DNA from 3 places in the Bacillus sp. V2I10 genome. Region 2 is predicted to be linked to each of the others. Evidence: riboswitches for the same ligand, from Rfam matches in the RefSeq annotation. Region 2 holds a riboswitch; each other region holds the start of a gene.
The links. A riboswitch is a leader RNA that binds a small molecule or an ion and turns the genes downstream of it on or off. The one in region 2 is predicted to bind cyclic di-AMP.
Positions count from the first base shown of each region.

Region 1 (4,920 bases), 2.3 Mb from region 2:
CAATGGATTTCATGTATTTCTATATTTTCCCTGAGGAAATCGCCCTAATTTCATTTTGCAATTCATGGATAGATCAACTATAATTTACAAAGGCAGCGTTTTCTTTTTATTGTGAAATAATCTAATAAATTAATGTGGAAGAAGGGTTCATCATGAACTTGGGATTCGGGGAAATTATGTTGATCGTCTTTGTCGCATTGCTTCTTTTCGGACCGAAAAAATTGCCTGAACTGGGTAAAGCGGCAGGTAAAACGCTACGAGAATTTAAGAATGCTACTAAAGGTCTTATGGACGACGATGATGCAAAATCAGATAAAACAATCAAATAAATACAAGCAGAGGCTATGACATTTCGTCATACCTTTTTTTTTGCTTCCTGCCATTAGAATTGTACAAATTTTTAGTCAATTGTTTTATAATGACAAGTGAGGGATTATTTAGTGTTCCGAAATACATAAACAGGGGGAATGGCGATGAAAGCTGCTACGTATGCTGAAACATGGGATTTAGATGTGTTTTTTGAAGGTGGAAGCAAATCTGTTGCTTTTAAAAAGTACTTAGAGGAGCTTGAATTTGATGTTCCTTCATTTAAGGTGCAGGCAGAGAGCATCAAAGTACCCCAAACAAAAGAAGATAGCGTCCTTTTAGGAGAGATTCTTGAGAAGTTTCAGGGTATTGCAAAACGGATGAGGCAGGCAGGAGCTTTTGTCGGGTGTCTGCAGGCTCAGGATACAAATGATAAGCATGCCTCCGTGCTCCGGGGGAAGGTTACTCAACTCAGCTCTCAGTTTCAAAATGCTTTGGCAGCCTTTGATCAAAAGCTCGTTCAAGTAGACGATGCGGTTTGGCCAGAGCTTGTAAATGCAGAAGACTTGACTGAATTAAAATTTGCCTTGACCGAGCGCCGGAACAGAGCAAAAAACAAACTGCAGATGGAGCAGGAAACACTGATCAATGCCTTGTCAGTAGACGGCTATCATGCGTGGGGACAGCTTTATGATACTCTCGTTTCCAAAGTGAAAATACCGTTCAAAGAAGATGGCAAAATACATGAATTGTCTGTAGGCCAGGCAGCCAATAAATTTTCAAATGCGGACAGATCAGTCAGAAAATCTGTGTTTGAAGAATGGGAAAAAGCGTGGGGAAGCGGTGCAGATTTATTTGCCCATACGCTGAACCATCTATCTGGTTTTAGACTGAATGTATATGAAAAGCGGGGCTGGGACGATGTTCTGAGTGAGCCGCTTGAGATCAACAGAATGAAGCGCGAGACCCTTGATGTCATGTGGAAGGTGATATCAGAGAATAAACAGCCGCTTGTAAGCTATTTAAAAAGAAAAGCAGAATTGCTTGGTGTTGATAAACTTAGCTGGTACGACCTCGATGCACCGATTGGCGGGAAAGAAGCGAAGGTCAGCTATCAGGAGGGAGCTGAATTTATCTTAGATCAATTCAGCCACTTTGGAGAAGAGCTGACTTCATTTACTAAAAAGGCATTTGAGAACCGCTGGATCGAGGCTGAAGATCGTTCTGGAAAAGCTCCGGGAGGTTTTTGCACAAGTTTTACCGAAAGTGACCAGTCAAGAATCTTCATGACATTCTCCGGCACCCCGTCAAATATCGCAACCCTTGCACATGAACTGGGCCATGCCTTCCATCAGCATGCTATGGCGGGAGTGCATCCGCTTAACCGCAATTATGCGATGAATGTAGCTGAAACAGCATCAACATTTGCTGAAATGATCGTGGCAGATGCTTCTGTTAAAAAAGCAAAATCTGATGAAGAACGTTTGGCGCTATTAGAAGATAAAGTGCAAAGAAGTGTTGCACTGCTCATGAATATTCACGGCCGCTTTCTATTTGAAACTTCTTTTTATGAGGAACGCAAAAAAGGAATCGTCAGCACGGAAAAAATAAATCAATTAATGGAAGCTGCACAAAAAGAAGCTTATTGTGATGCTTTAGGAGAGTACCATCCTCATTTCTGGGCATCTAAACTGCATTTCTATATTACGGGGGTGCCGTTCTATAATTTCCCATATACGTTTGGCTATCTGTTCTCACTTGGCATATATGCGAAAGCATTGGAAGAGGGAACTGCATTTGAAGAGAAATACATTTCTCTTTTAAAAGATACAGGTTCCATGCAGGTAGAAGATTTGGCTATGAAACACTTAGGAGTGGACCTAACAAAAGAGGATTTCTGGAAAAAAGCAGTTCAGCTGACTGTGCAAGATGTGGAAGAGTTTTTGGAAGCGACAAAATAAAAAAAACGGAAACCGGCATGGTTCAGCTGCCTGTTTCCGTTTTTTTTATGACTTGTAAATGCAGAAAAAGCGAGAAAATCTCCCCGCTTTTCTACTCAATCCGCTCGATCCAGCTGTTCATTTCTCTAATGATCTGATCTTGCTGAACAAAGACATTGATCTGTGCTTTGCTATCTCCTTTTTGTTCTCCGTAAATGCCAAACTGTGCATGATTGCCGCCGTTAATTTTGTAATAAAAGGTATTGTCAGACAATAGATGTTTCGTTTCTTTTATATCATCCAGGGTTGTTAATCCGTCATGTTCTGCATAGATGGTCAGAATCGGAAAATCTGTGTTTGAGAAATCACTGGAATCTGCCGGATAAGCAGCAAGAAGAAAAAGCCCTTTTATATTTTTTGGATGTTCATACGCGTAAATAGAAGCAGCCGCACCTCCGAGAGAGTGTCCTCCAATGTACCAATTTTCAATCTCGTCTCTATCATTTATGATTTTATCTGCTTTGCTGATGCCTGCAATAGCAAGGTTAAAGGGCATTTTAGGAATGACGACAGTGAACCCTTTTTGAGTTAACTGCTCTGCAAGATAGGCATATGCTCTCGGATCAACTTTTGCTTCAGGATATAGAATGATGCCATTATTCGTTTTTTGATTTTCAGGCTGAAACAGCAGATACCCACTTTTTTCATTTTGATCCTGTAAATTAGTAGTGTTAAACAGTTCTTCAGCAGGTTTATAGGTGATTTGGGACCAGATATAAAATCCTGCAAATGAAAGAATCAGACCTGCTGAAGCTATCAGGAAAATATTTTTTATCCACTTTTTCATGGTTAAAACTCCTTAAATAATAACGTTTTCTGCTAAATTTTATGTTTAAATCCAACTAAAGACAAATTTTTATATTTGCCAAAATTAAATCTTTTACTTAGAATAGTAGTATAACTTAATAAATATACGCTTAATCCTGAAATGGGAACGGGGGAACCAAACTGTGCACATGCACTGGGGTGAATCCTTTATAGTCAAAAGGTAGGACACTCTTCGTCCGAATCCGACAGCTAACCTCGTATGCGTTGGAGAGACTCATCTGTAGAAACGTTATAATTATTCAATTTGACGAATACAGCCGCGAGAATTCTCTCGCGGTTTTTTGTATTTTTTAAAAAGTCTCACATTTATGTTTCTCCTTCTCTATTTATTGGAAATAAAACACTATCTATTACTTTTTTACGGAGGTTTTATATGAAACTAGCAACGAAAATCATCATTGGTCTTATTCTGGGGGCCATTGTCGGTCTCATTCTTAATATCACGGCTCCGGATTTATTTAAACAGTTAGACACGTTCCTATTTACCCCGCTTGGAAAAATCTTTCTAAACTTAATCAATATGCTCGTTGTACCAATAGTCTTCTTTTCTATTACTCTGGGAGTTGCTGGGTTAGGAGATCCAAAGAAATTAGGAAGAATAGGTGTTAAAACGGTCACCTACTTTTTAGTAACAACAGCAGTAGCCATTGTTATAGGCTTAATCCTTGGACTGACAATTCAGCCCGGCAATGTGGGTGAATTCGATACAAAGTCCGCTGAATATAAAGCTGAAGAAGCTCCATCTGTTGCAGAAACATTCTTAAATATGATTCCAACGAATCCTGTTAAAGCATTTGCCGATGGTAATATGCTGCAAATTATTATTTTCTCAATTTTTGTTGGCCTTGGCATCACGTTTCTTGGAAAGAAAGCAAATACTTTATTTAAAGTAGTTGAGCAAGGCAATGATTTAATGATGTATTTAGTAAATCTAGTGATGAAATTCGCTCCATACGGTACTTTCGGTCTTATCGCTACTGCCGTAGGCAGTCAAGGTTTAGACGCCCTTAAAGCAATGGGACTCTACATGGGAGTTGTAATGCTTGCACTTGTGATTCATGCTATTGTCACCTATGGTTCATCCATTCTTTTTCTGGCAAAGCAAAGCCCGATCTGGTTCTTTAAAAATTTCGCTCCTGCCATGGCAGTAGCTTTCAGTACATCAAGCAGTAATGCGACACTTCCTGTATCTATGGAAACAGCACAAAAGCGTCTGAAGGTTCCAGAGCCGATCTCAAGTTTCGTTCAGCCGCTCGGCGCAACCATTAATATGGATGGAACGGCCATTATGCAGGGTGTAGCAACAATCTTTATCGCTCAAGTTTACAATATTGATCTTTCTTTCACTCAGTTGCTGACAGTAGTACTTACAGCTGTTCTCGCTTCAATTGGAACAGCCGGTGTGCCAGGAGTTGGACTTATCATGCTTGCGATGGTTTTAAACTCAGTAGGCCTTCCTGTAGCAGGCATCGCCTTGATCATCGGTATAGACCGTCTGCTGGATATGGCTCGTACAGCAGTTAACATCACAGGAGATGCGGCATGTGCAGTGATTGTAGCAGAAACAGAAAAGAAATATGGAGACTTGAAAATTCCTGAAATGGAAGAAAAAATGTCATAATGAGAAAGGCGGCCTTAAGCAGGTCGCCTTTTTTTACATATAAAGTTCAATTACCTTAATTTGCACGAAAAATGCAAATTTTTTTGGTATTGTAAAACAAAGAGGTGCAACAATAAGGAGTTTAATAAATGAATAAGCTTGCTATAAAAATTGGGCTATTATTTT
Region 1 covers NZ_JAUSYV010000001.1:1,004,191-1,009,110, forward strand. The annotation lists gene QFZ72_RS05095 (twin-arginine translocase TatA/TatE family subunit) at 153-329, shown strand; gene QFZ72_RS05100 (M3 family oligoendopeptidase) at 474-2,267, shown strand; gene QFZ72_RS05105 (alpha/beta fold hydrolase) at 2,359-3,093, opposite strand; cyclic di-AMP (ydaO/yuaA leader) riboswitch at 3,211-3,353, shown strand; gene QFZ72_RS05110 (dicarboxylate/amino acid:cation symporter) at 3,508-4,755, shown strand; gene QFZ72_RS05115 (sensor histidine kinase) at 4,884-4,920, shown strand, end outside.
Region 1: another riboswitch for cyclic di-AMP. It lies ahead of QFZ72_RS05110 (dicarboxylate/amino acid:cation symporter); the one in region 2 lies ahead of QFZ72_RS16965 (hypothetical protein).

Region 2 (13,239 bases):
GATTCTTTTCTTGGCAGTTTTATTTCCGATGGTTTATACAATCGATCAGTTATTTAGAGGTTTTTACTATAATCAGAAACAAGAGGAAATTAATTATTTCGCCAGTAAATATACAGAAACAATTAAAGATGTTGAAGATGAAAGTTCCTATCATATGTTTGAAATGTTGTCTAATATCAGTAACTCGGATTTATTTGTTTTTAATAGAGAAGGTAAAATACTAAAAAGTACAGGAATTATGGATTTTAGAGAAGGAAATGAGGTAAAAGAAGAAATTTTGTCTCCTATATTAGATAAAAAGGATTTAAAAATGGAGTATAGCGATAGAAAGACGGACAATCGTTATTTAATAGCTGCTAAACCAATCATAATAAACAATGAGATAAATGGCGGATTAGTAGTTGTTTCGAATATGGAGAGCATTAATTCTTCTGTAGAGCAAGTACGTTCTTGGCTTTCAGTTTCGGTAATAGGGTCACTGCTAATAGCAGTAGGTTTTATATTTTTTCTATCGCGTAAATTATCAGCTCCTCTTTTACAAATGGAGCTTGCTACGCGAGAAATAGCAAAAGGAAAGTTAACGACTAAACTTATTCATTCTTCTCAAGATGAAATTGGTTCACTTGCTAAAGCCATTACAGAACTTGGGAATGAGTTAGAAGAGTATCGTACAAACAGAAGAGAATTTTTTGCGAATATCTCACATGAGCTGCGAACACCAATCCAATCTCTTATATAAAGGGATACGCACAAGTTATAAATAAAGGTTTATATAACGATGAGAAAGAAAAACAGCTTTATTTAGAAATTATTAGTGATGAAGCCACTCGTTTAACATCACTGATAAATGATTTATTTGAATTAGCAAAAATGGAAGAGGGTAAGCTGGATTTACATTTTGAATGGCTTGATTTATCCGATATTATCTCCAGTTCAGTTAACAAAGTACATTTAAAAGCAAAAGAAAAAGGGATAAAATTAGAAATGGATATTCCGCGTAATTGTCCACTGGTTTTTACGGATGGCAGGCGGTTAGAGCAGGCATCAACTGCATCTTCTAATTGATCAATTGTTATCGTGACATGTTTTAAATTCCCTTCAAGATCTACAAATTGCAAGTGCAGTAATTCTACATGTGTTTCTGCTATTTCTCTATGGATTTCTTCTAAAAGTTCAATCGCTGCTAACATAAGATCACCTCGATTTTTTTTATGAAACTAAATACATTTGTTTTAGAAATCGAAGTTTAGTATCGCTAGTATCATAGGGCTGCTGTCTTATCAGCAAACTCTATAATGATCGCACCTTCCTCTCTCCAACAACGCATACGGGGTTAGCTGACGGATTAGGACGGTTAGAGTCGCCCTGCCAGATATTACTTGGCTTCCCCCATGCAGCAAAAGCTATGCTGCTGATTGGTTTCCCCGCTCCAAAATAGGATTCTGCGATTTAGGAATAAAATTGTTCCTATCATATACTTGGAAATCTAAGCTTGTAAAGAGAGGGATTTAGCTTGTTTTTCTCCAAAATTCTTGTTTTTTCCATATTCTCTCTCTTTATCTCGCAATCTCTCTCTTTCTTGCAAAATAAGAAAATGAAAATAAAACTGTGTTTACATAAACTTTATAATTTGAAATTCTATGTATATTTAGAGAGATTAATTTATAATACATACGTATTCAGCAGTAAAATGATGAATTAGTTAGTGTGAGTCCTATTTACTCTGATTTTTGAATTTATTTGAGGATATTTACATATTTTTTGCGATTTTTCAAACTTTTTACGTTCTTTACAACCAGCATACACAGGAGTAATATTACTCTCATGAAATGCAAATCGCTTAATCCTGAATGGAGCGGGGGACCCAATGAAGTGTGATTTCATGCACGCGGGGTGAATCGATCGCAAACAGCGAAAGACGGGCAACTCTTATGCCCGAACCCGACAGCTAACCTCGTAAGCGTCATAAGAGAAGGGACGGTGTAAGAACCAACGATTTTATAAATTAAATTCTATAATCGCTTAATCCTATTAGTAGGAGCGGGGGACCCAAGTTTTTGTGACACATCGTCACTAGGGGTGAGTCCATTTGAATCTTCAAATGGTAGGGCTACTCTCAATGGCCCGAATCCGACAGCTAACTTCGTAAGCGTTCGAGAGAGGATACCTTTGTGAAGAACACTGCGTGTAAGCCTCAGTGTTCTTTTGTGCGCTTTGTTAATGTTAAAAAATTGAATAATTTCAAAAAATACCTAATCGCTTAATTTCTTTTGAAATCGGGGGACCCAATTTTGTGTGACGAATTGTCACTAGGGGTGAGTCCATTTTAAAAATGGTAGGGCTACTCTCATAGCCCGAATCCGACAGCTAACTCCGAAAGCGTTGTGAGGGAAAATCAAAATCGCAGTGGTAAAGCACGTTTATTTAGTGAAGCCTAAAGCCACGGAAGAGATCCCTCTTCCGTGGCTTTTTTGATGTTTCCGAAAGGGAAGGGAATGTGAATGTCGACAATGCTCATATGTATTCCAAGTTATTCAAGGATTGGGTGCTTGGAGGGAATTGATCCGGAAGTATCATCCCTGGCATTTATTACGGGTGATTATAGTGTACAAAGTCATTTGAAGAAGCGGGGATTTAAAGACATTTACTTTATTAAACAAAATGCTCAGTATCTTTTGATTCACTTACCGGTAACACGAGTTTTATTACTAGAGGATAAGATTGCTGATACGTGCAATCTAATTCAAATTCTTCAAGCGAGTATACGCGCTCCAATCACGGTGATTACTAGAAATTCTCACTATCCGACTAAGCTGTATGAGCTGATTGGAGCAAAACAAGTTCTATATTCAAAACAAGATCACTTGGGTTATTTTCTGAATCAATGAGAAATGGGGGAACCACTATGCTTGATGGAATCATGATCATCATATTTGCAACTCTTACACTGACAATGGCCGGGTTCGTTACATGGTCTAGTCATGTTGTTAAAGAAGGAAGTGAAGAGAAATGATGATCGTTTTAGCAGGCTGCATTGTAGCAGTAACCATTTATTTATTATATGCATTAGTAAATCCAGAAAAATTTTAACTTGCGGAGGGAAAGACGTTGAGCGTACTATCCATCATTTCTATCATTCTTACATTAACGGCAGCCGTGCTGCTGGCAAAACCAATGGGCCTCTATATTGCTCAGGCTTTTAACTACAATTCTACTAAACTGGATGCCGTATTTCATCCATTTGAAAAGGTAATTTATAAAATCAGCGGCATAAAAGAGAAAAATCAAACCTTTAAACAATATGCAATTGCACTCCTATTAACCAACATATTTATGATATTTATCGTTTATCTCGTATTTAGGTTTCAAGGAAGCTTGCCGCTTAATCCTAGTAAAATAGCAGGAATGGATCCAACTCTTGCTTTTAATACAGCCATCAGCTTTATGACTAACACAAATCTGCAGCATTACAGCGGAGAAAGCGGATTGTCTTATTTATCCCAAATGCTTGCGATCACCTTCATGATGTTTGTGGCACCGGCTACAGCATTTGCAGCTGCAATTGCTTTAATAAGAGGTCTTTCAGGAAATAGCCTTGGTAACTTTTTTGTTGATCTAATTCGATCGATCACTCGTGTTTTCTTGCCGATTGCTTTTGTGACAGCTCTTATATTCGTTTTCTTAGGGGTTCCGCAAACGCTTGATTCAAGTGTTACTGCAACAACAGTAGAGGGCGCTGAACAAACGATAGCACGGGGACCTGTTGCCTCCCTTTTGTCCATTAAAGAGGTTGGCAATAATGGCGGAGGATTTTTCGGAGTAAACTCAGCACATCCATTTGAAAATCCAAATGGGGTGAGTAACCTGCTGCAAATTCTATTGATGCTATTAATTCCAACATCCCTTCCGTTTACCTATGGAAAAATGGTTGGCAACGCTAAACAAGGGAAAATTCTTTTTGCGGCAATGGCGATGATTTTTGTGGTATTTCTTGGAACAGCGCTCCTTTCGGAATTCCAAGGCAATCCAAGATTATCAGAATTAGGTCTCGAGCAAACGGACGGAAGCATGGAAGGAAAAGAAGTTCGCTTCGGTACCGTACAGTCAACACTTTACGCGATTGTCACAACAGCATCAGAAACAGGGGCAGTCAATACGATGCATGATACCTTGTCGCCAATTACAGGGATGCTTACATTATCAAACATGCTGCTGAATACGATATTTGGCGGAGTTGGTGCAGGCTTTATGAACATCATCATGTATGCGATGATTGCAGTTTTCCTATCAGGATTGATGGTGGGGCGCACGCCAGAGTTTCTGGGCAAAAAAATAGAAGGAAGAGAAATGAAACTAATTGCAGTTACGCTGCTTATTCACCCATTTTTAATTCTGGCTTCTACTGCACTGGCTTTATATACACCTCTAGGATCAGGCGGGATTTCAAATCCGGGATTTCACGGCTTGTCTCAAGTGCTTTACGAGTATACATCTTCTGCAGCCAACAATGGTTCAGGATTTGAGGGACTCGGTGATGCGACTCCTTTTTGGAACATTTCAACCGGCATTGTCATGTTCATAGGCAGATATTTTGGAATCATTGCCATGCTTGCGGTTGGAGCATCATTGGCATCTAAAAAACTTGTACCAGAGACAACAGGCACATTCCGTACAGACACTAGTTTATTTGGAACGATCTTTGTCGGAGCCATTTTTATAGTATGCGCTTTGACATTCTTTCCAGTTTTAGTTCTTGGGCCTGTTGCTGAATTATTAACATTATAAAAATTTATTGGAGGATCCAAAATGAGCAAGCCATCCGTTTTGACTGAAGAAAAACTTGAACGTGTCATCCCTATAAAACCTGATCTGAATCATGATAAAAAGCCTGATAAAGAAAAATCTATGGATAAAGCGCTCATCACAAAAGCGATAAAAGATTCATTTTTTAAACTGGATCCGCGAATCATGGTAAAGAATCCGATTATGTTTATTGTTGAAATTGGGTTTGTGCTGACGCTGTTTCTGACTTTTTTACCGTCTGCCTTTGGGAATAGCGAAATAGATGTCTGGTTTAACCTGACCGTTTCAATGATTTTGCTTTTCACTGTGCTGTTTGCCAATTTTGCTGAAGCTCTTGCAGAAGGCAGGGGAATGGCTCAGGCGAATTCCCTTAAGAATTCGAAAAAAGAAATGAGAGCCAACAAAGTAAAACCAAATGGAGAAATTGAACAAACAGATTCAACCGAGTTGAGAAAAGGGGATGTAGTGATTGTTTCACAAGGGGAGTTTATACCAGGTGATGGAGAAGTCATCTCAGGGCTTGCGTCTGTCGACGAGTCAGCAATTACTGGAGAATCTGCACCAGTCATAAAAGAAGCTGGAGGAGATTTCAACTCAGTAACAGGCGGAACAAGAGTGGTGAGCGACCAGATCAAAGTAAGGATTACGAGTGATCCTGGTGAATCATTCCTTGATAAAATGATCTCCCTTGTTGAGGGAGCACAGCGTCAAAAAACACCGAACGAAATTGCGTTGAATACCGTTTTAACGAGCCTGACGCTTATTTTTATGATTGTCGTTGTAACATTGCCTTTTTTCACGAATTATTTAGGATTTCAGCTCGAAATTCCTGTTTTGATTGCCTTGCTCGTTTGTTTAATTCCAACAACAATAGGGGGCTTGCTTTCTGCAATTGGTATTGCCGGCATGGACAGGGTTACCCAGTTTAATGTGATTGCGATGTCAGGGAAAGCGGTAGAAGCAGCAGGAGACATTAATACCATTATCTTAGATAAAACAGGCACGATCACGTTTGGGAACCGGATGGCAAGTGAGTTTACTCCGGTCGGAAATCAAGCTATGCAGGATCTCGCCCAGTGGACGGCCATCAGCTCGTTAGAAGATGAAACGCCTGAAGGGCGTTCTGTTCTTGAACTGCTGAAAAAGAAACAGCTTTCCTATAAGACGGATATCGCGATAGGCGGAACATTTATCGAATTTAAGGCAGAAACGCGGATGAGCGGAATGGACCTGACTGATGGAAGAGTGGTCAGAAAGGGAGCAGTAGATGCCGTTAAGAAATGGGTGTCTTCTATAGGGGGTACGATCCCATCTGATTTAGATAATAAAACAGAGGAGATTTCAAAGGCAGGAGGCACACCGCTTGCGGTTGCAATGAACGATCAAATCTTTGGTTTAATTTATTTAAAAGATACTGTTAAACCTGGAATGAAAGAGCGTTTTGACCAGCTGCGGAGCATGGGGATTAAAACAGTCATGTGTACAGGAGACAATCCGCTGACAGCTGCGACCATTGCAAAGGAAGCGGGTGTTGATGAATTTATTGCGGAATGCAAGCCTGAAGACAAAATTGAAGTGATTAAATATGAACAGTCACAAGGAAAGCTTGTTGCCATGACTGGTGATGGAACAAATGATGCACCAGCTCTTGCACAAGCGGATGTAGGACTTGCGATGAATAGCGGAACAGCGGCAGCAAAGGAAGCTGCCAATATGGTTGATCTTGATTCCAATCCTACTAAAATTATTGAAGTCGTCTCAATCGGCAAGCAATTATTAATGACGCGCGGTGCGTTGACAACGTTCAGTATTGCAAATGACATTGCAAAGTATTTTGCGATCATCCCTGCCATGTTTATGCTTGCGATACCGGAAATGAATGTGCTTAATATTATGAGACTTGATTCCCCAATCTCAGCGATTCTTTCAGCTCTGATCTTTAATGCTGTTATTATTCCGATTCTGATTCCGCTCGCGATGAAAGGGGTAAGCTACAAGCCGATGAGCTCGAATGCATTATTAAGCAGAAACTTGCTGATATACGGGTTGGGTGGAGTGCTTGTGCCGTTTATTGGAATCAAAGTGATTGATTTAGCTCTTGCGCTTATTTTATAGACTGATATTTAAATAGGAAGAAAAGAGGTATTTTAAGATGGAAGAAAGACAATCAATTGTTGGTCCGATCATCCGTATGACCGTGTTTTTAATAGCGATATGCGGCATTCTTTACCCGCTCGCCGTAACAGGCATTGCTCAGGCTGTTGCACAGGCAAAAGCTGATGGAAGTTTGATTTATGATGAAAGTGATAAAGTAATAGGTTCAGAGCTTATAGGGCAATCATTTACTGGGAATGCCTATTTTCATGGCAGAGTTTCAAGCATTGAATATAACGGTGCAGGTTCGGGATCGAATAACTATGCGCCTTCAAATGAAGATATGATGAAACGGACGCAAGAATCAATTGATGAATGGAAGAAAAACAACTCTGAAACACCAATCAGCGATGTACCAAATGACCTTTTGACGAATTCAGGTTCTGGGCTGGATCCTCATATTAGCCCGGATGCTGCCTATGTTCAAATAAAGCGGATTTCTAAAGAAACAGGTATTGAGTCATCGAAACTAGAAGAATTAGTGAAGAAACATAGTCAGGGCAGAGAGCTTGGTCTTTTTGGAGAAGAGAAAGTGAATGTTCTTCAATTAAATTTAGATTTAAAAAACATGATAAATGAATGATGAGTGCACCTCAGCTAGATTCAGCTGAGGTTATTCATCTTCCTGAGGTGAGAGGGATGAGTAAAAAACATCCATACTTTAGAAGGAAAACTCCGCAAGAACTTTTAGATGAAATTGCTGAATCAAAACGGGGAAAGTTAAAGCTGTATGTAGGTGCGGCGCCTGGGGTTGGAAAATCATATAAAATGCTTCAGGATGCCCATGATTTAAAGATGGAGGGAAACGATGTTGTAATTGGTCTGATCGAATGCCACGGAAGAAAAGAAACAGAAGAACTGATTAAAGATATTAAAATGGTTCCTCTGAAAGAGATGAAGTATAAAGGAAGTATTTTTAGAGAGTTGAATGTAGAGGCCATTATACAAAGAAAACCAAAGGTTATTGTAATTGATGAGCTGGCCCATACCAACATTCCGGGCTCAAAAAATAAAAAGAGATACATGGATGTAGAAGAAATCTTAAATGCTGGCATTAATGTGATGTCTGCGGTAAATATTCAGCATTTAGAAAGCGTTCACGATATTGTACAGCAAATAACGGGAGTGGCAGTAAGAGAGAGGATACCGGATTTATTTGTTCAGGATGCCCATGAAGTTCAGCTCATTGATGTTACTCCTGAAACCCTTCGGAAGCGGCTGGAAGAAGGGAAAATCTATGCTTCAGAAAAAATTGAGCAGAGCCTTACTCATTTTTTTACAGTTACCAATTTATCATCTCTAAGAGAACTTGCCTTGAGAGAAGTAGCAGATGATGTAGACGAAAAAATGGAGCAGATCAGCGGGAATTTGATGAACGGCCCAATAGGTGTTCATGAAAAAATCCTGGTATGTGTAGGGTATGGACCAACTGCTGAGAAATTAATCAGAAGAGGATGGCGGATGGCGAACCGGCTAAAAGCACAGTTGTTTATTCTGAATGTAACGAAGAATTCCCCTGAGGCGTTTACACAGGAAAAACGGGAAAGAACGGAGCAATGGAAAATACTTGCCTCTCAATTTAATGCTGTATTTTTGCTGGAGCAGGAAGGCAGCCGCAAGCCTGCTCAGGTCATTATTGATATTGCAAAACAGTATCACATTACACAAATTCTTCTCGGGCAGTCAGCGAGAACAAGATGGGAAGAGATTAGAAAGGGTTCCATTGTGAATACCATTATGAGAAAGACTGAGAATATTGATATTCACATCGTGTCAGATGGACAATCTTAAAGGAGTTAAAATAAATTGAATATTGCTTTTTTCCTAATACCAAAAAAGGAAGTTGTTTATTTAAATATACATGCCACCATGAGACAGGCGCTTGAACGAATGGAATATCATCGCTATTCAGCCGTACCATTGCTTGATAATAAGGGGAAGTATATAACAACACTCACAGAAGGAGATTTATTATGGAAGCTTAAGAACACACCTGATTTAAATTTTCATAATACAGAAAAAATCCGGTTAACAGACATCCCGTTTCATCGTAAAAATGAACCTATTTTCATTGATGCTGAAATGGAAAATATCATTTCGAGAGTGATGGAACAGAATTTCGTACCTGTTGTGGATGATCAGGGAATCTTTATAGGGATCATTAGAAGAAGGGAAATCATAGAGTATTGCGCAGATAAGTTTTTTGCAGTGAAAAGGAAATAAAAAAGGCTGCATTAAACTAACAGGTTCGGTTGAAATAACAAGTAAAATAACTTAAGAATTAGCCTACCAATTAGCTTTATAATTGGTAGGCTTTTTTTGATTTATAAGGGATTTCAGACAATATTAGGTCATTTTTAACATTTAAATTAGCATAGTAATTAGCAAACATCTGCTGAATAGCAGATTCGGGCTATTTGCCTCGCTATTTATATCTAAGCGGTGTCACAGCCGGGTAACAAAAAAAGGGAACTCCGACTTGAAAATCCAGCTCGTGCATTAAGTGTATTAGATACAGGCGTCGAGCCTGTTATTATTTTTATTTTTATCCAATTAATATTTTTTCTTCAGCATATCGAATTTTTGCTTGATTATTTGACCGAATTGCAAGTGCAAATGCCATTGTTAATGGGCCGACTCTTCCGATGAACATCATGACAGTGATGAGTATTCGACCCATTGGACTTAACTCCGGTGTAAACCCTGCACTTAATCCAACAGTTCCAAAGGCAGAGACTGTTTCAAATGCCAGCTTAGACATATCAGCTCCTTCTTCTGTAATGGTGAGTAAGAAGAAAATAATAAAAATAAAGATAATGCCTGAAACAGCAATGGAAAAAGCTCTAAAAACAAGAGACTTTGGAATCCTGCGGTTATAGACATTTATATCATCCTTATTTCTTAATACTGACCAAAGTACAAAGAGCAATAAAGCAAAAGTTGTTACTTTAATTCCTCCTCCTGTAGAACCAGAAGAGGCTCCTATAAACATTAATCCAGTCATATAAACTTGTGAGCTTAGGCTTAATTGACTTATATCAACAGTATTAAAGCCAGCTGTACGCGGTACAACCCCCTGAAAATAAGCAGCCCACCATTTATCAGCCAATCCTAAATTTCCTAAAGTCGCTGGATTATTAAATTCTAATGCAAATATTATCAGTGTGCTTATTACATTAAGCAGGATGGTAAATATAAGAGTAATTTTCGTGTGGAGCGATAACTTCTTAAAATTCTTCTTTTCATAAATATCTGCTACTACAAAGAATCCGATACCGCCAAGAATAAATAATAAAGTAATGAAGATATTTACAGTTGGATCGCCTACCCATTTACTCAAACTGTCTGGTTCTAATCCAAATCCTGCATTATTAAAGGCAGAGATGGAATGGAATATTCCATAGTATATGGCTTTTTCCAAACTCATTTCCTGTGACCAGCGAATGGCAAGCGCTATTGCTCCAATTGCTTCTACGATTAAGGTAATAATAATGATGCGCTGAACTAATTTGATAATTCCTTGTATAGAAAAGGAATTTAGTGATTCCTGCAGTAATAGTCTTTGTTTCAGCCCAATTTTTTTCCCAAGAATAATAAACATAAGAATTCCACTGGTCATAAACCCCCAACCGCCTAATTGGATCAGCACCAGTAAAACTATTTCCCCGAAGATAGTAAACGTGGTGCCCGTATCAACAACAGCTAGCCCGGTGACACAAACAGCAGAGGTTGCTTCAAAAAGAGCATCAATGAAACTAAGATGATGCCGGTCACTCGTAGCAAAAGGAATCATTAACAAACAGGTTCCAAGTATTATTAATCCCATAAATCCAAGCAGCAATATATGTGCAGGATGCAATCGTATTGTTCTTCTTTGGTTTTGATTGGCTTTTAACATGATATCTCCTTTACTACATTTATTAGGTAAATATCTTATAATGGTTTATCTTTCACTTGCTTTAGGAGGTTTTAGAATTATCCCCAACTTCTTGGCTGCATATGGTGTTGTACTTGCTTGAATAAGAATAGTCACCAGTATAGCATAAATGTGACAGAAGAGATTTCGTTTGCATAATTTATGCCTGCAGCAACAATCATTGCCGAAAGCGCAGCCGGAATTACGCCTGTTTCACGAACCCAAAACATAAAAATGATCTCATTCCAACTCCAATTTGCCTTTTTATCTGGCAGGGTACAAATTAGTACGGAAAGTGGCCGTGCAATAAACATAAAAACAAATACGATAAGAACTCCCTGCATCCAGAATTTGCTTAATATATGGAAATTCACTTGGGTACCAAGCAACATAAAGATAAGTGTCCGTAATAGTAACGTTAAAGTTTCAGAAAATTGATATGTAGATAAATTAACTTCTTCTGAAGTACGAATTTGAAACAGATGAGAGTTACCAGTGACAAGTCCAGCAGTAAATGTTGCCATTAACCCACTAGCTTCTATTGTTCCTGCAAGTAAATAAGAACTAATCGCCACAACAATACTTACAACTGTACCGTGCTGCTGTAACAAACCCCATTTATGGTCTGCAGTTAAAAAGGATCCAATTAGGCCAATAAAAATTCCTATTAACCTGATACTCCTAGGTTGTACATCTTCAGTTAAAAAATTAATAAGTAAGCAAAAGAATATTTAGTGATTTAGGAAGAGAAATTAAAAAAGGATTCATTTCAACTTAAGCAATCTATGTTTATTGAAAGGTAAGGAGGAAAATAAAATTGAAGAAACAATTTGCAGTTCTAGGATTAGGCAGTTTCGGTGGTACCCTCATTGAAGAGCTCTCTCTTCTTGATGTTGAGATTATCGCTTTAGACAAGGATATGGAAGTTGTTAACAAATATGCTGACAAAGCCACTATTGTTGTGCAGGCAAATGGTATTAACGAAAGAGAGTTAGAATCTTTAGGGATAAGAAACGTCGATCAAGCCATTGTTTCTTTTGGAGATGAAGTAGAAAACAGCATTCTTGCTACGCTGGTATTAAAGGAAATGGGAATTAAACAAGTATGGGTTAAGGCATCTAATCTCTATCACAAGAAAGTGCTTAAGAAGATAGGTGCGGATCGTGTTATATTACCTGAACATGATATGGCAAGGCGAATTGCTCATTACATCGAATCAGAAAAGATTATTGATTATATTGAACTTTCCTCCGATTATAGTCTTGTTGAAATCAAAGCTACAAAAAAATTGAGTAATAGGAGCCTTCTTGATTTAGATGCTAGAGCGCGGTATGGTTGTACCATTATTGGAATTAAAAGAAATAATACAATGATTATTTCACCTTCGGCTAAGGAAATAATTTTAGAAAATGATATATTGTTTGTTATTGGTGATAATGAGGGTTTGACGCGTTTTGAGGAAAATGAGGTATAAACGTTAAATACCTAATTAGTATAGCGTACTAGGATAGATACATGCTTTAGTTACTACTGAGCACTATCTATTCTACTGTTTCCAATGGATAAGATCTAAGAATCAATTTATAAAAACAAATGCTTTTTTCTCTTTATCCCATTAATCAGTCACTTTATATACATAACCTATTTTTTTTGTTTTTTTCTTATACTAGAGCTTATCATTTCTATAAGAACATCATTTTTAAAAATCACTTCATCAGCACCTGCACATTTAGCTTTTTGTATATTTTCCCTTAGTAATATTTGAGCAAGGCAATGTGCCTTTTTATTCAAAATTCTTATTGATAAAAGATTAATAAGAGTTTGATTGTCTACTTCACGTTCAACTTTTTCAAATCCTGAAGTTACGACAATAAATTCTGCAGTATCTGCATTAGCATATCTGTCGGATCCCCTTGTATTAATTTCACAAAAGTCAGGGGATAATGATCAATTTCTGTATTTTTTAGTGTGATCTCGGCATTTTTATTTACAGTATGACCGAATTATACTCATTGAAACAGGAGACGGCTTTTTACTTAAAAAAGTTAATGAGCAAGTAGTGAATAAGATAATCGAAAAATAATGGAGGGGATAGAATTGCCATATTCACATGTACAGCTGCTGGATGGGAATGATCCGCGGTGTAATCATTGTGAAATAATCATAGGAGGAAGTAAAAGCTCCATAAAGAAAATCGGCTGTATCCAATGGGGATAGCTGGTTTTAAAAATATTTAGAAAATCCAGTTGACAGTCAATCTACTACGTGTTACGATATACCTGTAGTAGGTCACACTGGATACCGACACCACTGAATAGCGTGATTTCCCAAAATCTATTCAGTGAAAATTTTCCTTTAGTACTAAG
Region 2 covers NZ_JAUSYV010000001.1:3,347,104-3,360,342, reverse strand. The annotation lists gene QFZ72_RS16975 (HAMP domain-containing protein) at 1-739, shown strand, start outside; gene QFZ72_RS29555 (histidine kinase dimerization/phospho-acceptor domain-containing protein) at 727-1,065, shown strand; cyclic di-AMP (ydaO/yuaA leader) riboswitch at 1,308-1,457, opposite strand; cyclic di-AMP (ydaO/yuaA leader) riboswitch at 1,828-1,979, shown strand; cyclic di-AMP (ydaO/yuaA leader) riboswitch at 2,010-2,167, shown strand; cyclic di-AMP (ydaO/yuaA leader) riboswitch at 2,248-2,396, shown strand; gene QFZ72_RS16965 (hypothetical protein) at 2,502-2,888, shown strand; gene QFZ72_RS29550 (potassium-transporting ATPase subunit F) at 3,010-3,090, shown strand; gene kdpA (potassium-transporting ATPase subunit KdpA) at 3,109-4,785, shown strand; gene kdpB (potassium-transporting ATPase subunit KdpB) at 4,906-6,918, shown strand; gene kdpC (potassium-transporting ATPase subunit KdpC) at 6,956-7,540, shown strand; gene kdpDN (KdpD-like non-kinase potassium sensor) at 7,597-8,748, shown strand; gene QFZ72_RS16935 (CBS domain-containing protein) at 8,764-9,180, shown strand; gene QFZ72_RS16930 (TrkH family potassium uptake protein) at 9,503-10,855, opposite strand; gene QFZ72_RS16925 (cation:proton antiporter domain-containing protein) at 10,987-11,535, opposite strand; gene QFZ72_RS16920 (potassium channel family protein) at 11,691-12,347, shown strand.

Region 3 (13,239 bases), 2.3 Mb from region 2:
GCTTGTAAAGGATTTATTTGAGCTTGCAAAGCTTGATCAGCATTCTTTTCAGGTTGAAAAAGAGCGGATCGATCTTTGCTCCTTTATTAAAAAAACAGTAGCGAAAGTAAATCCCATCTTAATCAAAGAAAATAGGAAAGTGAATTTTCTTTTTCCGGATTATTCTGTTCATCATATGATAGATCCTGCAAGGTTCGAACAGGTGCTGCTCAACATCATGGACAATGCCATCCATTTTTCTGAAAAAGGGACTTCCATTACAATCAGGGTTCTTGAACAAGGCGGGATCATTAAAGTTGTCATTTCAGATGAAGGAATAGGTGTTCCTGAAGAAGATCTTCCATATCTGTTTGACAGACTTTACCGCGTTGATAAATCAAGGTCCCGCCATAGCGGAGGAACAGGTCTTGGCCTTGCGATCGTAAAAGAAATTGTGGAGGCTCTTGGCGGCACAGTCCGGGCAAAAAGTACATTTGGAACAGGAACGGCCATTATCATTGTCTTTAGAAAGGATTAAACGATGAAAAAGATTTTGCTTGTAGATGATGAGGAACTGATGCTGGATTTGCTTGCCCTCTATCTTGCACCTGCAGGGTATTTGTGCATAAAATCCTCATCAGGACAACACGCTATTGATATTGTTCAAAAAGAAGAACCTGACCTTATGATTCTTGATCTTATGATGCCTGAAATGAATGGTTTTGAAGTGTGTAAAGAAATCAGAAGCTTTTCAGATATTCCGATTATAATGGTGACTGCGAGCGGCCAAAAAGAGGACATTGTAAAAGGACTGCAGACAGGGGCGGATGATTATATAACAAAGCCTTTTAATGAAACGGAATTATTGGCAAGAATAGAAGCGATATTAAGAAGAGTCAAAAATAATCAAGCCATAGAATACAGGGGTCTTAAATGGGATGATCGAAGCCAGGAAGCGAGCTATAAAGATGAGCCTATCCTTTTAACTCCAAAAGAATTTCAGCTTGCCGGCATCTTTTTAAAGAACCGAAACAGAGTATTTAATCGTGAGCATTTAATTCAGACTATTTGGGGTTATGATGCAGGTACGGAGGACCGGACGGTAGATTCCCACGTGCGTCATCTTAGAGAAAAGCTGAGAAAAACGGGATTTCCAATTGATGATCACCTTCAAACCGTTTGGGGAGCAGGGTACAAGTGGAAAGATGAAAAAAATAATTAAAACCAATTCAAACTCTTCTGCTGATAAAACTGCAAATTAATGATAGAGCTGCAATTTTAGATGATAGAACTTTGATTTAAACATATGCTGTTAAACCACAACTTCCTCGCATCATTTCAGCCTTGCAAAGAATCTAAAATAAACAGATATGCTGAGCAAATGAGACTTGAGAGCGCTTAAACGGTTATATTTGATCAATTATAACTAATTTCTGCAAAAATTGGCTCTTTACTGTCCTATTCAACAGGAGTAAGATACTTTCATAAATACATTTCAGATATTCTTAATTCGCTTAATCCATTACGGAGCGGGGGACCCAATTTTGCTGGCATCTTTTGCAGCTTGGGGTGAATCCTTTACAGGTAGGGCTACTCTCATTGCCCGAACCCGACAGCTAACTTCGCAAGCGTTCTTGAGAGAGGATAATGAAACTAATGTGATCTTAAAAATCAGACACAGCGGTTCATGGGACCTCTGTGTCTTTTTGTGTGCAAAAATTGGTATCGAAAGAAGGAAATCCTGTTGAAAAAGCAATTTGCTGTATTTGGTCTTGGGCGTTTTGGAGGAAGTCTTGTAAAAGAATTTCATGAGTTGGGGATTGAAGTTTTAGCGGTCGATAAAGATGATGAAAAGGTTCAATATTATTCTCAATATGCAACACTTGCTGTGCAGGCAAATGCGATAGATGAAGCGACACTGAAACAGCTTGGCGTCCGCAATGTAGACCACGCGTTTGTTTCATTCGGAGATGATATAGAAGCAAGTATCTTAACCTCTCTGCTGCTGAAAGAAATGGAGATTCCGCAAGTATGGGCAAAAGCTCAAAATGACTACCATCAGAAGGTTTTAGACAAAATAGGTGTAAATAAAGTCATTCATCCTGAACGTGACATGGCAAAGCGGATTGCCCATCATATTATTTCAGAAAAAATGATTGATTATATTGAGCTTTCAAAGGAATACAGCATGGTAGAGCTGATTGCTTCAGCAAAAATACATCGTAAAACATTGATTGATTTAGATATTAGAGCAAGATATGGATGTAATATTGTCGGGATTCAGCGGGATGAAGAGATGATTGTTTCGCCTCCTGCCGAAGAATCTATCAAATCAGGTGATATTTTGCTTGTGATTGGACGAAATAAGGACATCAGCCGTTTCGAGGAGGAGGGGATGTAGGTGATCAGAGCACAAAAACTGCAAAAAATGATTCGCTTTAATCCTTCTCAGCTGCTTGTCATCGTATTTGCAGCTGGAATTATTCTTGGAGCAGTGCTTTTAAAACTGCCGATTGCGACTCATGATTCCATCAGATGGCTTGATGCGCTATTTATATCTGCCTCTGCCATGACCGTTACAGGTCTTGCAACCGTTGATCCCGGGAGCACCTTTACGACATTCGGTCAAACGATTATCGCTATCCTCATTCAGCTTGGCGGACTTGGAATCATGTCATTTGCCATTCTGACTTATATGGTTTTGGGAAAGAAGATAGGCATTAAAGAAAGGCTTGTGATGCAGCAAGCACTTAATCAGACTTCGATTGGCGGAGTTGTAAATCTTGTTAAATACTTATTTTTATTCTCCATCATGATTGAATTCATCGCCATGGTTTTTTTATCCTTTCGATGGGTGCCGGAGTTCGGCTGGTCAAAAGGGCTGTTCTTCAGCTTTTTTCATGCCATTTCAGCTTTTAACAATGCCGGATTTTCCCTATGGCCAGATAATATAATACGGTATGTGAATGACCCTTTGGTTAATATTGTGATTTCTTGTTTATTTATTATTGGAGGTATCGGCTTTACTGTGCTCCTTGATGTATGGAAAAAAAGAAAGTTCAGCAAATTTTCCCTGCATACGAGGATCATGCTTGTCGGCACTCTTGTAATCAATGTTATTGCCATGTTGTTCATCTTTTTTGTAGAATACTCAAACCCTGAAACTCTCGGAGAGCTTTCATCAGGCGGAAAATTGCTTGCCTCCTATTTTCAGGCGGTATCACCAAGAACAGCAGGTTTTAACACATTGGATATGGCAAGCCTTGATGAGGCCACACTATTCCTCATGATTATTCTGATGTTTATCGGCGGGGGAAGTGCTTCAACTGCTGGCGGAATTAAGCTTACTACAGCAATTATTATCGTGCTCGCTACTATAACCTTTTTACGCGGAAAAGAAGATATTACGATTGGAAGAAGAAGCATTCATTCACGCTATATCCTAAAAGCGCTGGCGATTGCAATGTTCAGTTTAATGTTTGTTATAATAGCGATTTTTGTTTTGACCATTTCTGAAAAAGCAACATTTATGGAAATCCTGTTTGAAACCGTTTCAGCCTTCGGCACAGTAGGTTTATCGATGGGGATTACAGGAAACCTGACGGATCTAGGAAAAGAAGTCATTATCGTGATCATGTTTATTGGAAAAGTAGGGCCGCTTACGCTTTTATTTACACTGACTAAACCCCAAAAACAAAAAATTAAATATCCTAATGAAGACATATTAACAGGATGAGAAAAAGGCTTCGCAGATGCGAAGCCTTTTGTATTATAGATTTGAGAGGATTAACGAAGCAAGTACACCTAAGGAAGCAATCAAACCTACGATTGGGCCCCCTTCTTCGAATGCTTCGGGCATCATCGTCGAGGCCACCATTGCAATGATGCCGCCCGCTGCAAAGGCTCCAATAAATGCAATCACTGCAGTGTCTGCATTTTGCAGCAGCGAGAAGCCGAGAAATGAGCTGAGGGAAGAAAGAAGTAAAACGATCAGCCACATGAAAAGAATCTTTTTTTTGGAATAGCCATCTTTACGCAATCCTACAGAGCTTGAAAGACCCTCCGGAAAATTGCTGATGAAAACAGCTGTCACCATTAAGAAGCTGACTGTATTCTCCTGAAGCAGGCTGACGCCGATAATAACCGACTCAGGAATAGCATCAATGACAGTTCCGATAAAAATGGATACTCCTGAGTGATTTTCCGGGTTTTGCTTTGAGCGTTTTCTGTCGCTTCCGCCCTTTTTTGTAATCAGCAATTCACACACTGTAAATGTTGAAGATCCAAAAATGAATCCGCCCGATGCTGCCAGCATTCCTCCGCCATCCACTGATTTCCTAAGCAGTTCAAACGAAGCTGCCCCGATCAGGACACCCGTTCCAAATGACATAATAAAACCTAAAACCTTGCGCGGTATCTCCTTATAGATGCCAAGCAAAGCACCCAATAAAATAGAGGAACCAGCAAAAGCTCCCCAAATCGCAGCCTGCAGCATTCGACTGATTCCCTCCTAACTTACTATCTACCGTTAGCTTACCAAATATCTAACAAAAAATGCAAAAAGTCATTGGGAGAGATGCTAATTAAATTGGATGCTAATTTGCTGTTTAATCTGAAGAAATTTATGGATGCAGAGCTTTATGAATATACCGTTCAGAGACTGTCAGAATTTCAAATGCTTTGTTTTGAAGAAATTGATCAGCGTGCAGCGCATACGGATAGAGAGGGACAGCCAAAGCTTATCAGCTATGATAAATTTGGAAATGTTGTCTCGGAAGTCTGGCTGAACGAGGGGTATAAAAAAACAATCCAAGACACCTATCAAACAGGGATTGTCGGCTATCTGCATAAAAACATTCCTGAATTGAACAGAAAGGCAGATTATCACTATTCATATGCTTTAGGATATCTTCTGTCTCAGGTTGAATCTGGCCATAAAATATTATGATTTAATTGTTGAATCTAAGGGATCTGTTAAGAATGCATATATATAGAAGAAAACGAAAAAAATCTTCCGGGTGGAAGACTTTTTTCGTTTAAAAGGGTTTCTTAGTGTATATAAATTGGTTGGGAGACAAAATTATTTCTCGAGAACGATTTTCTCAAGTTCGTCGAGCATTAAGTTAGCAGCTTTTACACCGCCTGCCGTGTTCCAGATCGCATCATCAACTTGGTAGGCTTTGCCTGCTTTTACTGCATCAAGATTTTTCCAAAGCGGATCATTTGTAAATTCTTCTGCCTGTTTTTCAGCATCCGCTTTTGTTTCAGCAGGAGCATAAGTGAAGTAGAATAAATAATCTCCATCCATCTCTGGAATTAATTCTTTTGTTACTTCGCGAACGAATAAGTCGTCCGGATTGTCTGAGAATAATTTTTCAAGGTTTGCAGGACGTGCAAATCCTAACTCTTCAAGGATGACACCAGAGAATGTGTCTTTATAATAAATGCGAGTTGTTCCAGCCATGAAACGAACGACTGAAATTTCTTGATCTAGTTTATCGCCGGCTTTTGCTTTAATATCCGCAATGCGGGCATCATAGTCAGCAAGTACCTTTTTGCCTTCTTCTTCACGGTCTAATGCTTTAGCGTAGAAGCTGAAATTTTCCTTCCAGTCGCCTCTAAGGGTTTCAGCAAAAACAGTAGGAGCGATTTGGCTTAATTTTTCATATTGGTCTTCCTGACGCATTTTGTTTCCGATAATTAAGTCAGGCTTTAATGCAGCAATTGCTTCTACATTAAGTGCACTCTCATCACCAACAACTTCAACGTCTGTCATTTCATCTGAAATGTGATCATACCAAGGATCGCCTAACCAGGATTTAACAGCTCCAACAGGTTTTACGCCTAAAGCTAAAAGAGCTTCTGTTCCTTCATTTGTTAAAATAACAACCTTTTCAGGTTTTTTCTTAACTTCAGTTGTGCCCATTGCATGCTCAACAGTATATGCTTCGCTTTCTTTATCTTTGCTGCCAGTATCATCAGCCGTTTTATCTTTCTCGTTGTTTCCGCATGCTGCTAGAAGTACTGCTGATAAAACGATTGCAATAAGTGACAGCCATGCTTTTTGATATGTAGCTTGCATTTGTTGTTACCCCCATATTTTCATTTGATAATGATTTTCATTTACAAGTTAAATATTAATTTTTTTCCTATCAGTTGTCAATATTTAATTGAAAATGATTTTCATTTACGAATAAAATATTAATTTTTCTGATTTCGATTGTCAATATTTAATTGAAAATGATTTTCAAATTCAATTGACTTTGTTACAATAGCTTTAGAAAAATATTAAGAAGTGATGGTTTCACATCAAGAGGTATAAATATGTTATTACAGACTAATTTAGTGAAAATAGCTGGACTTATCACTGGTTTTATTTTGCTTTTAGTGAGTATTTGTGCAAGTGTCGTGCTTGGCTATACACAAACCTCGTGGGAAACAGCCATTAATGCGCTTACAAATTTTAATGGTTCTGACGAACATTTAATTATTCAAACAGTAAGGCTTCCGAGAGCAGCAACAGCTGTTGTTGTTGGAGCCAGCCTTGCTGTTGCAGGGGCACTGATGCAGGCTCTTACTAAAAATCCGCTGGCATCTCCGGGCGTATTCGGGATTAATGCAGGAGCGGGATTCTTTGTTGTGATTGCCGTATCCATGTTTGGCGTCAGCTCTTTGCAGGCCTTCACTTGGATTTCCTTTTTAGGAGCGGCAGCAGCTGCTTTCACTGTTTATTTTGCAGGTTCTTTTGGGAGAGAAGGATTAACACCAATGAAGCTTACATTGGCCGGAGCAGCGATGGCTGCTTTGTTTTCCTCGCTGACTCAAGGATTTCTTGTGAGTAACGAAGCTGCATTGGATCAAGTATTATTTTGGCTTGCCGGCTCTGTTCAGGGAAGGAAGCTTGAGCTTCTCTATAGCGTGCTTCCTTATATTGGAGTTGCTTTTGTTATCTGTGTCTTTCTTGCATCCAAGGTCAACCTGCTGATGATGGGTGAAGATGTCGCAAAAGGGCTCGGCCAGAAAACAGGCACCGTCAAATTAATGACGGCTGCTGTTATTATTCTGCTTGCAGGAGGAGCAGTTGCGATTGCAGGTCCTGTTGGATTTGTAGGGATTGTCATTCCGCATATTGCCCGTTACTTTGTCGGGAATGATCACCGCTGGATTCTTCCTTATTGTGCAGTACTCGGAGGAGTGCTTTTAGTGACGGCTGACATTGGGGCCAGGTTCGTCGCGATGCCTGAAGAAGTGCCGGTAGGAGTGATGACGGCTCTTGTCGGAACACCATTTTTCATCTACATCGCGCGCAGGGGGTTCCAGAAATAATGAAAAGCTATCAATCTTTTAGAATAGGAAAAGGGTTTATTTCTTTCCTTATTGATAAAAAAGCCTTAACGGTCTTCTGTGTTTTGCTCCTTGTCACTGCGTTTACCTTTCTTTTCAGTACAGGTATGGGTGATTTGAGAATCAGCCCGATTCAGGTGCTTAAAACACTGGCTGGATACGGAACAGAGATGGATGAGCTTGTCATTCAGTCCTTCCGTTTGCCGAGAATCCTGATTGCTTTAATGGTCGGAATATCACTTGCTGTTGCAGGCGGCATTCTTCAGGGGATTATCCGCAATCCGCTTGCATCTCCCGATATCATCGGTATTACCGGCGGAGCTTCCGTCGCTGTTGTGATGTTTTTAGCCATATTCAGTGATAAAAATAATACTTTGACTGTACCGATCCAGTGGATGCCGGTTGCAGCTTTCATAGGAGCGACAGTCATTGCCTTATTAGTCTATATTTTGTCATGGAGGGGCGGTTCTTCTTCTATAAGACTCGTTTTGGTCGGAATTGGACTTTCTATGCTTGCTCAGTCTCTTACAACTTTATTAATGATAAAAGGGCCGATCTACCGCGCGGCGCAGGCAAATATTTGGATTACAGGAACTGTCTATTCCGCAACTTGGGATCAAGTAAAGATTATGGTGCCTATTACAATCGTATTAGTCATCATCAGCTTTATTTTTGTTAGAAACGTGAACATTCAGGAATTAGGGGATGAGCTTGCAGCTGGTGTGGGAAGCGCCGTACAGCGCAATCGATTTATTCTGCTGTCTGATTGCAACTGCATTAACAGGAAGTGCTGTTGCATTTGCGGGCGGAATCGGGTTTGTAGGTCTCATTGCCCCGCATATCGCCAGAAGACTCGTAGGGTCATCTTTCGGTGCTTTACTTCCTGTATCGGCATTGCTCGGAGCGGTGCTCGTTATGGTTGCAGATTTGATTGGAAGAACCCTTTTTGCTCCGCTTGAAATTCCTGCAGGTGTTTTCACTGCAGCGATCGGGGCACCTTATTTCATCTACCTGCTTTATAGAAGCAGAAATAACTAGGCTGTTTCCGAAGCATCTGAAATTCATCCCGCAGCTAATAATTAATCCTTATGTGAAAAGGAGTGGATAGTAAATGACAGCTATTAAAACAAAGGCGCTCACATTGTCTTATGGAGAAACAACCATTATTAATGAGCTCGATTTAGAGATTCCAAAAGGCGAAATCACTGTATTCATAGGCAGCAATGGCTGCGGAAAATCAACGCTTCTGCGTTCAATTGCACGGCTTTTAAAGCCTGAAAAAGGCGCAGTTCTTTTAGAAGGAGAAGCCATTGCGAAGCTTCCCACAAAGGAAGTGGCAAAGAAACTTGCCATTTTGCCTCAAGGTCCTGCTGCACCGGAAGGCCTGACGGTTCTTCAGCTCGTCAAACAAGGCCGTTATCCTTATCAAAATTGGCTCAAACAATGGACGGAAAAAGATGAGAAGGCAGTTATGAGCGCATTAGATGCTACAGGAATGCTGGAATTTGCTGAAAGACCGGTTGATTCCTTGTCAGGCGGACAGCGTCAGCGTGCCTGGATTGCCATGACTCTAGCTCAGGATACGGATATTATTTTACTTGATGAACCAACGACTTATTTAGATATGACTCATCAAATCGAAATTCTGGATCTGTTATTTGAGCTGAATGAAAAAGAACAGCGTACGATTGTTATGGTTCTTCATGACCTTAATTTAGCCTGCAGGTATGCTCACCATATTGTCGCTATTAAGGATAAGCAAATCTATGCGGAAGGCAGACCGGAACATGTTATTAATTGCAATCTGGTGAAGGATGTTTTTCAAATGAACTGCGAAGTTACAATGGATCCGCTATTTGGAACTCCTCTGTGCATTCCGCATGGAAGAGGCCGGTGCATTATTAAAGAGGCGGCTATTTAATCATGAACCATTTTTCAAAAGAAGAGCTCGAGCATTTATCGAGATTCAGGCTGAGTTTAGGTCGAAGTGAATCAGCAATATCGATAGAAGCGGCAAACTTGCTGGAATCTGATTTTCTCTCAAGTTACTTAATTAAGATCCAGCCAAGAATTCATTCAGACAGATTGAATGTTACAGGGTCTATGCTTGTTAAACGTTACGCCTTTCTTGCAGCTATGGCTCTTTTTTCCATGACTGTTTTTGGGAAAAAGATGAATACTGACCCTTTAAATTTAACACTTGAGACTGATGATTTGGATCCTTTATGGCTCCCTTCTTTTTACTTTCATTCTTTGGAGTGTGTTTCTGCTGGAGAAAGCAGAGATGCGTGGAGAGACGAAATTCTGAGAGAGTTATTTCGGAATCACTTAAGTAAAATTGTGACTATCGTGTCAGAGAAAGCTAGAATTTCTAAACTGATCCTTTGGGAGAATATCTTCCTTTACGTTGTATGGATGTATAACACGCTGCTTGCAAACATACCTGAGTATGTTACGATAGAGCAAATACAAGCGGATTATATGTATGTAGTGAAAGAAGCAGACGGAGAACTTTTCGGAGAAGGAATGAAAAACCCTTTCTTGCCTTTCTATAGAGAACAAGGGCAAGTAACGAGACAAACATGCTGTCTTTACTATCTGACTTCTGAGAAAAGAGATCGCTGCAGTACTTGTCCGAAGCATTGTTTAACTTAATGGATGATGAGGAGGAGATTTTGTTGCAGGAAAATCTTAAAGAACCGCTGAATGGCCTGATTGAAAAATACACTGAATTGCTTCTTGGAGAGGCGACGCCTGAGCTTCAGGAAAAAGTGAAAAGCTGGGTGATTTATTCACACATTGCCAAGTCCATGCCGCCGCTTGCGAAGCATTGGAATGAAACGTATCCGGCAGAGAAAGAAAAGGTCAAACAGCTTATTTCTGAAATTAAGCAGCTGAATGAACAGCATCGAGCAAAATCACAGACAAATAATAATGAATCATAATCTCAGAGAACAATGAAAGAGCTCTGAGATTTTTCATTTTTAATCGTCGGAAGACTCTTTTGATGATTTAAGATATAAGAAAGTATTTGTTGCTTCGATGTCTGCTCCGTAGCCCCACTCCACAGCCAGAACAAATCCGCCAAGAAAGTCAAACCCGGACCTTTTCTGCCAGGTGATAATCTGCCATGCCTGAGCTAAACAGGCGCTTGCGCTTTTCTTTTAAGGAAATAATAAATAGGCACACATAAGAAAAAGGGTATAATGGATCCTGAAACCGCTTTAATAGACCCATCCTGATAAGTGACTGTGTGCTCCCACTTCAGCCAAACAATCTCAAATGCATAGCCTGCCGCATATAAAAGACCTACAGAAAATAGATAGATTAGCACGGATGCCGCATAATTTTTCATAGGTATATCAACTCCAAAATTTTCCTTTATTTTGATTATACTGTATATTTTGATAGAGGAAAAGAGCTGCTAAATCTTTTATCAGTGAATAAATTCTTGTAAAAATGGGGGACTAACAAGTTATGTGTCAGTCAATAGCAATGATCCGTCCAATTGAAACGAAGGATCTTATTCATTTATGGAAGATCAAGTATAAAGACGAGCATCCTGAGTGGAAGAATTGGGATGCACCTTATTTTGAACATAAGAATCTTACTCTGACAGACTTCCTTTCACAGAAAGACAGTATCGTAAATCAAGAAGATTACTGGGCGATCGTTGCAGGTAAAAAAATCATCGGGACAGTAAGCTATTATTGGGAACACGAGCCTTCACTATGGCTTGAAATGGGGATAGGCATTTATGATCCTTCTTATTGGAACGATGGACATGGAACGAAAGCCTTCCGTTTATGGATAGATCACCTATTTGAGACATTGCCCATTGTAAGAGTCGGCTATACAACATGGTCTGGAAATATAAGAATGATCAAAGTGGGAGAAAAGCTCGGCATGACAGTAGAGGGACGCATGAGAAAATGCAGAGTGGTAAATGGAGAATACTACGATTCCATCAGAATCGGTTTATTGCGGGAAGAGTGGGAAGAACGATCTGCAAAAAGGTAAATTTTATAAAATGATAAAAAGCGGATTCGACCTGGGATCGTGAGGGGTATAGATTAAGAAGAGTAATTGCCAGGGAGAGTGAACACCAATGGACGATTCAAAACCAGTTATAGGCATATCAAGCTCAGTAGTCGATCACGGAGATATACCGAGCGTGCATGTGCATCAAAAATATATCAGTTCTGTCATTCAGGCGGGCGGCATTCCGGTCGTCATACCTCTTGTAGATGATGAAATGGCAAAGGTTATTGTGTCAAAATGCGATGGCTTCATCTTAAGCGGCGGGGAGGATGTGGACCCTCATTCTTACGGAGAGGACCCAGACCCGAAACTTAGAAAAACAAATAGCACGCGGGATGAAATGGAAATAGCAGTTGTGATATATGCGAAAGAAAATAAAAAGCCCGTATTTGGAATCTGCAGGGGCATAGCTATGCTTAACGCAGCTCTTGGAGGAACGGTCACCCAGGATATTGAAAGCAATTACGAGAATCCGATTAAGCATTATCAAACAGCTGACCGCCCAAATCCAACTCATGAAATCATGATTGAGAAAGGCAGCAAACTGCAGAACATTTTTGGAACAGAAACAGTCCGTGTGAACAGTATGCATCATCAGGCTGTCGGAAAGCTTGCAGATGGACTAGTGGCAACAGCCAAGGCAACTGATGGCATTATCGAAGGAATTGAAGGAACCGATAATGAGTGGTATGTGCTTGCTGTTCAATGGCATCCTGAGGAAATGGCTGCCCAGGATGAGGCGATGCATAACCTGTTTAAAACATTTGTAGGTAAATGCAGAAAAAAATGAAAGCGGCATAATGCTGCTTCCATTTTTTTTGGTTTGATTCTTGAAAATGTGGATGTTCACAATTGTACGGAATTATTTGTAAAAGTCTTGGAATAATCTTAGAAAGTCTCGGAATTGAATATAAAAGTGTGGGAATTAATACGAAAAGTCTAGGAATAAAGGTTGTAAATCAAGAAATAAGTGCAAACCAATAAATATGAGTATAAACCCCGGAATTTCAGAGTCTTCCGGGGAAATTCTTATCCTGTCTGTCGGGTCTGACCAGTCGATTCTGCTTTTCTTTATTGAAGATAAGGTGATTGCTGCTGCAGATAATCAGCAAACTGCTGATAAGATTGCTGAAGCTTTTGGCTGTCTGCCGCTTCAAGCTTGTACCAGCCGTTTTTGTACATCACATTATATAATTCTCTTTGGCAATTTTGAGTTTCGTTGAAGATTCCCTGAATATCCTGATAAAGAGAATCATGGCTCATCTCATTTAGGACAGTGCAATAAGAATCTGTCATATATTTTTCGGTAGCCAGCAGTTCATTAATAAAGTCACGGTCATTCATTTGAGGGGTTTTAGGTACTTGTGTTTCAGGGTTGCCGATTTTGGTCTGGTTCTGATTATTATTCATCCTGCACCTCTCCTATTGAAGCTGAGCTTTCTGATTTGGATTTAAATGAGTTAAAATTTTAGAATAGTGCTGTTCATGCATTTTTCCAACCTTCTCAAGCTCGCTTTTTAATTGCTGATCACTGCATTGTGATGCAAAGAAGTGAGCTTTTTTCATGGCAAGCAAGTTCCATGAAAGCATATCTGTTAAATAAAGGTGATCTTTTGTTGTAATGACAGACGGCGGCTGCTGCATCATCCCTTGCTGTGTGCCTGTATTCTGCTGTTGTTGCATAGTATATATAACCTCCTTCAAACATTTTCTTCCTTATCGTTCCTCATCCATAAAATACTATACGGAATTTTAGTGACGGGCATTGCAAATGAGCTTAAAATATTTTCAAACTATTCTAAAGATGATAAAATAACAGATAATTCTTAATTTTTGCGCTGGAGAGCGGGGGACTTTATATGGAGCAATTACTTC
Region 3 covers NZ_JAUSYV010000001.1:1,009,919-1,023,157, forward strand. The annotation lists gene QFZ72_RS05115 (sensor histidine kinase) at 1-517, shown strand, start outside; gene QFZ72_RS05120 (response regulator transcription factor) at 521-1,201, shown strand; cyclic di-AMP (ydaO/yuaA leader) riboswitch at 1,481-1,625, shown strand; gene QFZ72_RS05125 (potassium channel family protein) at 1,724-2,380, shown strand; gene QFZ72_RS05130 (TrkH family potassium uptake protein) at 2,408-3,715, shown strand; gene QFZ72_RS05135 (ZIP family metal transporter) at 3,749-4,474, opposite strand; partial or broken gene QFZ72_RS05140 (acyl-CoA dehydrogenase family protein) at 4,556-4,912, shown strand; gene QFZ72_RS05145 (ABC transporter substrate-binding protein) at 5,060-6,061, opposite strand; gene QFZ72_RS05150 (FecCD family ABC transporter permease) at 6,304-7,305, shown strand; partial or broken gene QFZ72_RS05155 (FecCD family ABC transporter permease) at 7,305-8,361, shown strand; gene QFZ72_RS05160 (ABC transporter ATP-binding protein) at 8,435-9,244, shown strand; gene QFZ72_RS05165 ((2Fe-2S)-binding protein) at 9,247-9,978, shown strand; gene QFZ72_RS05170 (YusU family protein) at 10,002-10,268, shown strand; gene QFZ72_RS05175 (hypothetical protein) at 10,463-10,678, opposite strand; gene QFZ72_RS05180 (GNAT family N-acetyltransferase) at 10,801-11,343, shown strand; gene QFZ72_RS05185 (gamma-glutamyl-gamma-aminobutyrate hydrolase family protein) at 11,432-12,154, shown strand; gene QFZ72_RS05190 (spore coat protein) at 12,436-12,774, opposite strand; gene QFZ72_RS05195 (hypothetical protein) at 12,787-13,047, opposite strand; gene QFZ72_RS05200 (proline dehydrogenase family protein) at 13,224-13,239, shown strand, end outside.
Region 3: another riboswitch for cyclic di-AMP. It lies ahead of QFZ72_RS05125 (potassium channel family protein); the one in region 2 lies ahead of QFZ72_RS16965 (hypothetical protein).